DNA from 3 places in the Nonomuraea sp. NPDC005501 genome. Region 3 is predicted to be linked to each of the others. Evidence: predicted binding sites of a transcription regulator. Region 3 holds the regulator's gene; each other region holds the start of a gene.
The links. Region 3 encodes LexA, which represses DNA repair genes until DNA is damaged. Its sites were predicted from a motif close to TCGAACANNTGTTCGA; they were not measured.

Region 1 (2,263 bases), on a different contig from region 3:
CGACCTGGTCCAGGCGGCCTCGGCCTCGCGCATCGCCAGGGCGTACTCCGACTCCAGGACGAACAGCCGCGGCAGGTCACCCGCGTCGCGCTCCAGCGCCTCCCGCTGGGCGGCGACGAGCCGCTCCAGGGCGTCGAGCCGCCGGCGCAGCAGGGCGGTCACCTCCTCGGGCGCGAGCCCGCCCATGACCGACAGCCCCGCCTCGAACCTGCGCGGCGCCTCCTCCGGGTCGGACAGCAGCTCGCGCGTCCAGTCGGCCAGCTCGGCGCGGCCCTCGGCGGTGATCTCGTAGACGGTGCGTTCGGGCCGGCCGCCCTGCCGGTCGCTGCCCGCCTCCCGCAGCAGGCCGTGCCGGGCCAGGTTGTGCACGACGGTGTAGAGGGACCCCCACTTGATCGCCATGTCCTGGTCCTTGCCGCGGGCCCGCAGAACGGAGGCCATCTCGTAGGCGTGCATCGGGCGCTGTGCCACGACGGACAGCACGGCGAGGGCCAGCAGGCTCCCCACCTTCCGCCGCTTCGCCATCTCGCGCGCCTCCACTCGGTAGCTCGTGTACGAACACTCGTCTACGAGTATACGTGCGCGAGCATCCCATGGCCAGTGCGAGTCCGGACGTCGACCCCAAGGGGAGACCTGCGGTGAGACGGGGGTGCTCGGCGCCCTAGGTCCGCGCCTGATCACCCAACAAAGGCTCAAAAATCCGCCCAAGACGGCTACACACGGGCCGAGATGGGGAAATGCGGATCAGAAGGACGTGGCGCTTCCGTGCTGGAGGACCATGACCAGCAGGGTCGCCACGAGCGTGGCGATGAGCACCCAGCTGATCAGGATGATCACCGTCGAGCGGCGCGGCCTCGGCCGGAGCCGGCCCTGGCCGGCGGCCTTGGCCTCGTTGCGTCGGACCCGCTCGTTGAACGACTCCAGTCGCGCCACGAGACGGGGATCGTCGTCGACGAGGTGCCGTTCGATCTGTGCCAGCAATCGCTCCTCGTCCTGCGACCAGGCCATGGGTGCACCTCCGGAACGCAAGCTCTGTGCGGGTGTTCTGCCCAACCCTGAAGATCATTAGCCCCCGCCCTGTCAGGTAATTGCCGCCTCTTTCCATTTGCGATCATCATCGAACTTCTGTTCCAATCAAGGACATGCGCTGGGACAATCTCCGCCTGACGGGTACCGATGCGGATGATCCGGTCGTGCCGCTGTTCGCCCGCGGCGCGGTGACGCGCACGTTCGACACCCCCGAGTTCCGGGGGATGACGTTCTACGAGATCCACGCCCGCTCGATCATCAACCGGGTGCCCGCCGCCAGCCGCGTCCCGTTCGAGTTCACGATCAACCCCTACCGGGGGTGCGGCCACCGCTGCGTCTACTGCTTCGCCCGCAACACCCACCGCTATCTCGACCTCGACGCCGGGGCGGACTTCGACTCCAAGGTCATTGTTAAGGTCAACGCCGCCGAGCTGGCCCGCAGGGAGCTGGCCGCCCCGGGCTGGCGCGGGCAGCACGTCGCCATGGGCACCAACGTCGACTGCTACCAGCGCGCCGAGGGCCGTTACCGGCTCATGCCGGGCATCCTGGAGGCGCTGCGCGACGCCGCCAACCCGTTCTCGATCCTCACCAAGGGCACGCTGATCCTGCGCGACCTCGACCTGCTCGCCGAGGCGGCCGAGGTCACCGACGTCAGCGCCAACGTCTCGGTCGGCTTCCTCGACGCCGATGCCTGGCGCTCCGCCGAGCCCGGCACCCCCGACCCGCGCCGGCGCCTGGAGGTGTGCGCGACGCTCAACGAGCGCGGCATCGACTGCGGGGTGCTGATGGCGCCGATCCTGCCCTACCTCACCGACTCCCCCGCCCAGCTCGACCGCACGGTCAAGGAGATCGCCGAGGCGGGCGCGACGCACATCGCGCCGATCGTGCTGCACCTGCGGCCGGGGGCGCGCGAGTGGTGGCTGACGTGGCTGTCCCGCGAGCACCCGCGCCTCGTGCCGCGCTACCTGGAGCTGTACGGCAGGGGCGCCTACGCGCCGCAGGCGTACCAGCGGCGGATCACGGAGCAGGTCAGGCGGCTGGCCGAGCACCACGGGGTCGGCGCGACCACCTCCGGGCGGACCCGCCGCGTCCGCCCGCCGCGCTCCGCGGCCACACCGCCCGCCAAGCCTCCGGCGGCCGAACAACTGCCTCTGCTGTGACACTTTGCGGCGTTTGGGGCAGCCCTGACCGGACTCGCCCGGGATGCAATGTCGGGTTCGAGTGCTAAACGGGT
Region 2 (2,263 bases), on a different contig from region 3:
CCCGATGACCAGGATGCCCTGCTCGACGTGCGCAGGCGCTCGTTCGGACCGGTCCCGCCCGCCGAGGTGGAGAGCTGGCGAGCCCTCGCCGTCCCCGACCTGAACGAAGGCCGCTACCTGGGCGTGTTCGACGGCGGCAGGCTGGCCGGCTCGGCCCGGGTGCGGGGCTTCACCCAGTGGTGGCACGGCAGGCCGCAGCCCCTCGCGGGCGTCGCGGGCGTCACGGTCAACCCCGAGTACCGGGGCAGGGGCGTCGGCACCGCGGTCATGCGGGCCGCCGTGGGCAGGGCCACCGAGCTGGGCGACGCCGTCTCCGCGCTCTACCCGGCCACCACCCCCCTCTACCGGGCGACGGGCTACGAGCACGCGGGCGCCCAGCATCTGGTCACCATCCCCACCGAGGCGCTGCGCGCGATCAGGCCGGCGGGCGACGTACCGGTGCGGCGCATGGACGCCGGCGACGCGGCCGAGGTCGTCGCCCTGCTGCACCGCCTGCACGGCCAGGCCCGAGCCTCCGGCCCGATCTCCTGGGACGAGCGCACCTGGGCCCGCCGGCTGGCCCGCGAGGACGACTTCCTCTACCTGGCCCCCGACGGCTATGCCGTGTACCGCTGGGACGGCGACCGCATGCGCGTCGACAACCTCGTCGCCGGCTCCCAGGAGACCGCCCGCGCCCTGTGGTCGCTGGTCGGCTCCGCCTCCTCGGTCGCCAAGACCGTCACGGCCGTGCTGGCGCCCGACGACCCCGTCCGCTGGCTGCTGCGCGAGCGGTCGGTCGAGGAGGTCACGATGGTGCGGTGGATGTTCCGGGTGATCGACGTGGCGGCCGCGGTGGAGCGAAGGGGCTTCCCGGCCGGGGCGACGCTGGACACGACGGTCGAGGTCGAGGACCCGGTACGCCCCGGCAACACCGGACGCTGGCGGCTCACGGTCTCCGGCGGCCGGGGCGAGGCCAAGGCCCTGTCCGCCGACGCGGGCGCCGGCGCCGGGCCCGCTCTCCGCATCAACGGCCTGTCCGCGCTCTACGCCGGGATCCCCACGGCGACGCTGCGCCGCAGCGGCCTCCTGTCCGGGGACGACTCGCACGACGAGGCCCTGGACACCGCCTTCGCCGCCCAGCCGTACATGCTGGACTACTTCTGACGGACCCCGCCGGCGCGACCCCTCGTGCGACCGGACGCCCGTCCGCGTGGACGGGCGTCCGGTCGTCGCCCCGCCGCGCGGCCGCCCGCCATCGGCGCGCGGGCGTTTCCCGGTGCGCGGGCACGTCAGCCGGGGTAGAGTCTCGTGCCGAACAGGTGTTCGGCGGGCGCGAGCGGGCGCTGTGACAGGCGGACGTGACGAGCGCCGTGACTGGCGGACGTGGTGCGGGCAGGCCGGCGGGCGAGAACGAGCGGGAGGCGCGACGGTGCGAGTGATGGGCGTCGACCCGGGACTGACCCGGTGCGGCGTGGGAGCGGTCGAGGGTCGTCCGGGCGCGCCGCTGTCCCTGGTGGCCGTCGGGGTGGTGCGCACCGGAGCCGACGAGGAGCTGGGCGCGCGCCTGGTCGGCATCGAGGCCGGCATCGAGCAGTGGCTCGACGAGGTGCGGCCCGACGCCGTCGCGGTCGAGCGGGTCTTCAGCCAGAACAACGTCCGCACCGTCATGGGCACCGCCCAGGCCGCCGGCATCGCCGTCCTCTGCGCCGCCCGGCGCGGCCTGCCGGTCGCCCTGCACACGCCGTCCGAGGTCAAGGCCGCCATCACCGGCAGCGGCACGGCCGACAAGAAGCAGATCGGCGCCATGGTGACCCGGCTGCTGCGGCTCAAGGAGATGCCGAGGCCCGCCGACGCCGCCGACGCGCTCGCCCTGGCCATCTGCCACGTGTGGCGCGGCGGCGCCCAGCACCGCCTGGCCCAGGCCCTGGCCACCGCCGGCCGTACCGCGACGACAGGCCGTACCGCGACGACAGGCCGTGCCGGCGTGGCAGGCCGTACCGGCGCCGGCCGTGAGAAGGACGTGGCGCCGTGATCGCCTCAGTGGCCGGCCGGGTCGCCGCCATCGCGCCCGACGGCGCGGTCATCGAGGTCGGCGGCGTCGGCATCCTCACTCACTGCACGCCCGGCACGCTGGCCCGGCTCAAGGTCGGGGAGGAGGCGCGGCTGTCCACGTCGCTGGTGGTGCGCGAGGAGTCCCTCACCCTGTACGGGTTCGCCACCGACGACGAGCGGGCCGTGTTCGAGCTGCTCCAGACGGCCAGCGGCGTCGGACCCAAGCTGGCCC
Region 3 (2,263 bases):
AGCCGGGAGGCCGAGGCCCTCGGCCTCTGCTCTGGGGGGTGGTACGAGCCACAGCTGGGGTCTTCCTCCCGCGGCGAAGGCGCGACCGGCCCCGCGGGCCGCCGTCGCGTCGGCGCCCGGCGACGCACCACCACTACGCGAGACGTCCTCCCGCATCTGAACCCCACCCCTCGAAGTGACCCCTGCGGTCCACCCGGCCGCGCGGGCTCGGTCGCCGCGCCCGGCCCTACCATCCAGTACGCCCAGAACGCCCGAAGCGCTCAGCCGATCCGCCTCACAGCACGCGACCCGCCGTCACGACGGGCCGGCGCCCATCTCCACACACCCGCGACCGCCTTCCCCTGAAGCACGGCTCGGTCCCATCTCCACGCACCGCGACACCCTCCCCCTTGAGCACGGCTCGGTCCCATCTCCACGCACCGCGACCGCCTCCCCCTGGGGTACGGCTCGGCCCCTGCCCGTGGGTGACGCCGAGCTCCGCACGATGACCAACGAGCGTGGCGTGTCGGCTCCGGCCGTCCTGCAGCCGTCCTGCAGCTGCCCTGCCGTCGTTCTGCGTCCGGCCACTCTCGCCACCTGACCACCACCACCTCGGCCCCGCCTGGATGGTGAATTGTCGCGCAAACCGAGGCGTTCGCGAATACTGAACGCTTTGTCCTCCCCCACAGTCCGCCCGCCCCCAACACCGTCGTTCTTGATCGCCTTTGTACGGCCCTCGGCGACCCGCTGCCGTCCGGCGTCTTCGCTGGTCATGTCCGTGACCGCGGTGACGCGCACGATTGACCTCCCCGCCGTCCGGGTCCGAGAAAAAGACCCAATAAAGATCAGCAAATCGAACACGGTGTCGATCGAACTCCCGTACGATGTTGTACACCACGCCACTGATAATTTCGAGGACGACTCGAACAATTGTTTGAAGATGATCTTCAACAGCGATACGGTCGCTGTGTGCGACATGGAGACCACGGACCGGGAGGGCAGGCCGGAGCGGCAGGCCACCCGGCGACGAGGAGGAGAGCATGAGCGAGCGAGATGACGCAAACGGGGTCACAGACCTCGCGGTGCGCCGGCGCGACTCCCTGGGCCTGACGCCCAGGCAGCGCAAGATTCTCGAAGTGATTCGCGATTCGGTGCAACAGCGCGGATATCCGCCGTCCATGCGTGAGATCGGCGAGGCCGTCCAGCTGACGAGCACGTCGAGCGTGTCGCACCAGTTGACGGCGTTGCAGCGCAAGGGCTATCTGCGGCGTGACCCGCACCGGCCGCGCGCCCTCGAAGTCCGCCTGCCGGGCGAGCCGGCACTGTGGGTCGACCCCGACGCCTCCTCCGAGGAGCCCACGGTGAGCAGGCCCACGGCCGCCTATGTGCCGCTGGTCGGCCGGATCGCCGCCGGTGGGCCGATCCTCGCCGAGGAGAGCGTCGAAGACGTCTTCGCGCTGCCCAAGCAACTCGTCGGCGAGGGCACCCTGTTCCTCCTCCAGGTCGCCGGTGACTCCATGATCGAAGCCGCCATCGCCGACGGCGACTGGGTGGTCGTGCGTCAGCAGCCCGTCGCCGAGAGCGGCGACATCGTGGCCGCCATGATCGACGGCGAGGCCACGGTCAAGACCTTCAAGCGCAAGGACGGCCACGTCTGGCTGGTCCCCCACAACCCCAACTACGACCCGATCCCCGGCGACGAGGCCAGCGTCCTGGGCAAGGTCGTGGCGGTCCTCCGCCGCCTCTGACCCACCCCACCACCGCCGACGGCTCCCCGGGAGCACCCCGGGGAGCCGCGACCAGCACCGGCAGCCTTCGTTCCTCGCCCTCGGCGTTGAGCTCGTCGAGCCCGGCATCGAGCCCTGCCCCGGTCGCGGCACTCCACTCGCGCCCTGCCTCGGTCACGGCGTTCGAGTCGAGCTCTGCCCCGGTCACGGCAGCCCACTCGTGCCCTTGCCCCAATCGCGATGTTCGAGTTCGAGCCCTGCCCCGGTAGCGGCGGTCGAGTCGAGCCGGCGGCCAGGGCGGCGGACCAGGTGACGGCCTCCGCACCCACCGGCTGAACGCAGTAGTGGCCGGGAGATGCTGGAAGCCCTGAGGAAGTGGCCGGGGCTGCAAGGCCGGTCAACGGTGCTCGCTCAGCGCCGTGCGCTCGCGCCACCGAGTGTCAGCGGGACGTAGCCGATACGGACTCACCCGGTTGCCGCGCCCCCGGCAGGGCGGTGAAACGTCGGGTCGAGATGGCGACGAGGAGTCCGAGGGCGGCGTAAGCTCCGCCGAGCAG

Region 1: a site for LexA is predicted at 1,118-1,133, ahead of ABZS51_RS35705 (Rv2578c family radical SAM protein). Genes of this name have one in related genera too.
Region 2: a site for LexA is predicted at 1,291-1,306, ahead of ruvC (crossover junction endodeoxyribonuclease RuvC). Genes of this name have one in related genera too.

Annotation. Positions count from the first base shown of each region.
Region 1 is NZ_JBEXDT010000104.1:16,556-18,818, reverse strand. Features, by position in the region: gene ABZS51_RS35715 (PadR family transcriptional regulator) at 1-525, opposite strand, end outside; gene ABZS51_RS35710 (DUF3040 domain-containing protein) at 745-1,008, opposite strand; gene ABZS51_RS35705 (Rv2578c family radical SAM protein) at 1,143-2,189, shown strand.
Region 2 is NZ_JBEXDT010000067.1:5,448-7,710, forward strand. Features, by position in the region: gene ABZS51_RS28215 (GNAT family N-acetyltransferase) at 1-1,143, shown strand, start outside; gene ruvC (crossover junction endodeoxyribonuclease RuvC) at 1,409-2,011, shown strand; gene ruvA (Holliday junction branch migration protein RuvA) at 2,008-2,263, shown strand, end outside.
Region 3 is NZ_JBEXDT010000095.1:11,511-13,773, reverse strand. Features, by position in the region: gene lexA (transcriptional repressor LexA) at 1,020-1,727, shown strand; gene ABZS51_RS34270 (MFS transporter) at 2,147-2,263, opposite strand, start outside.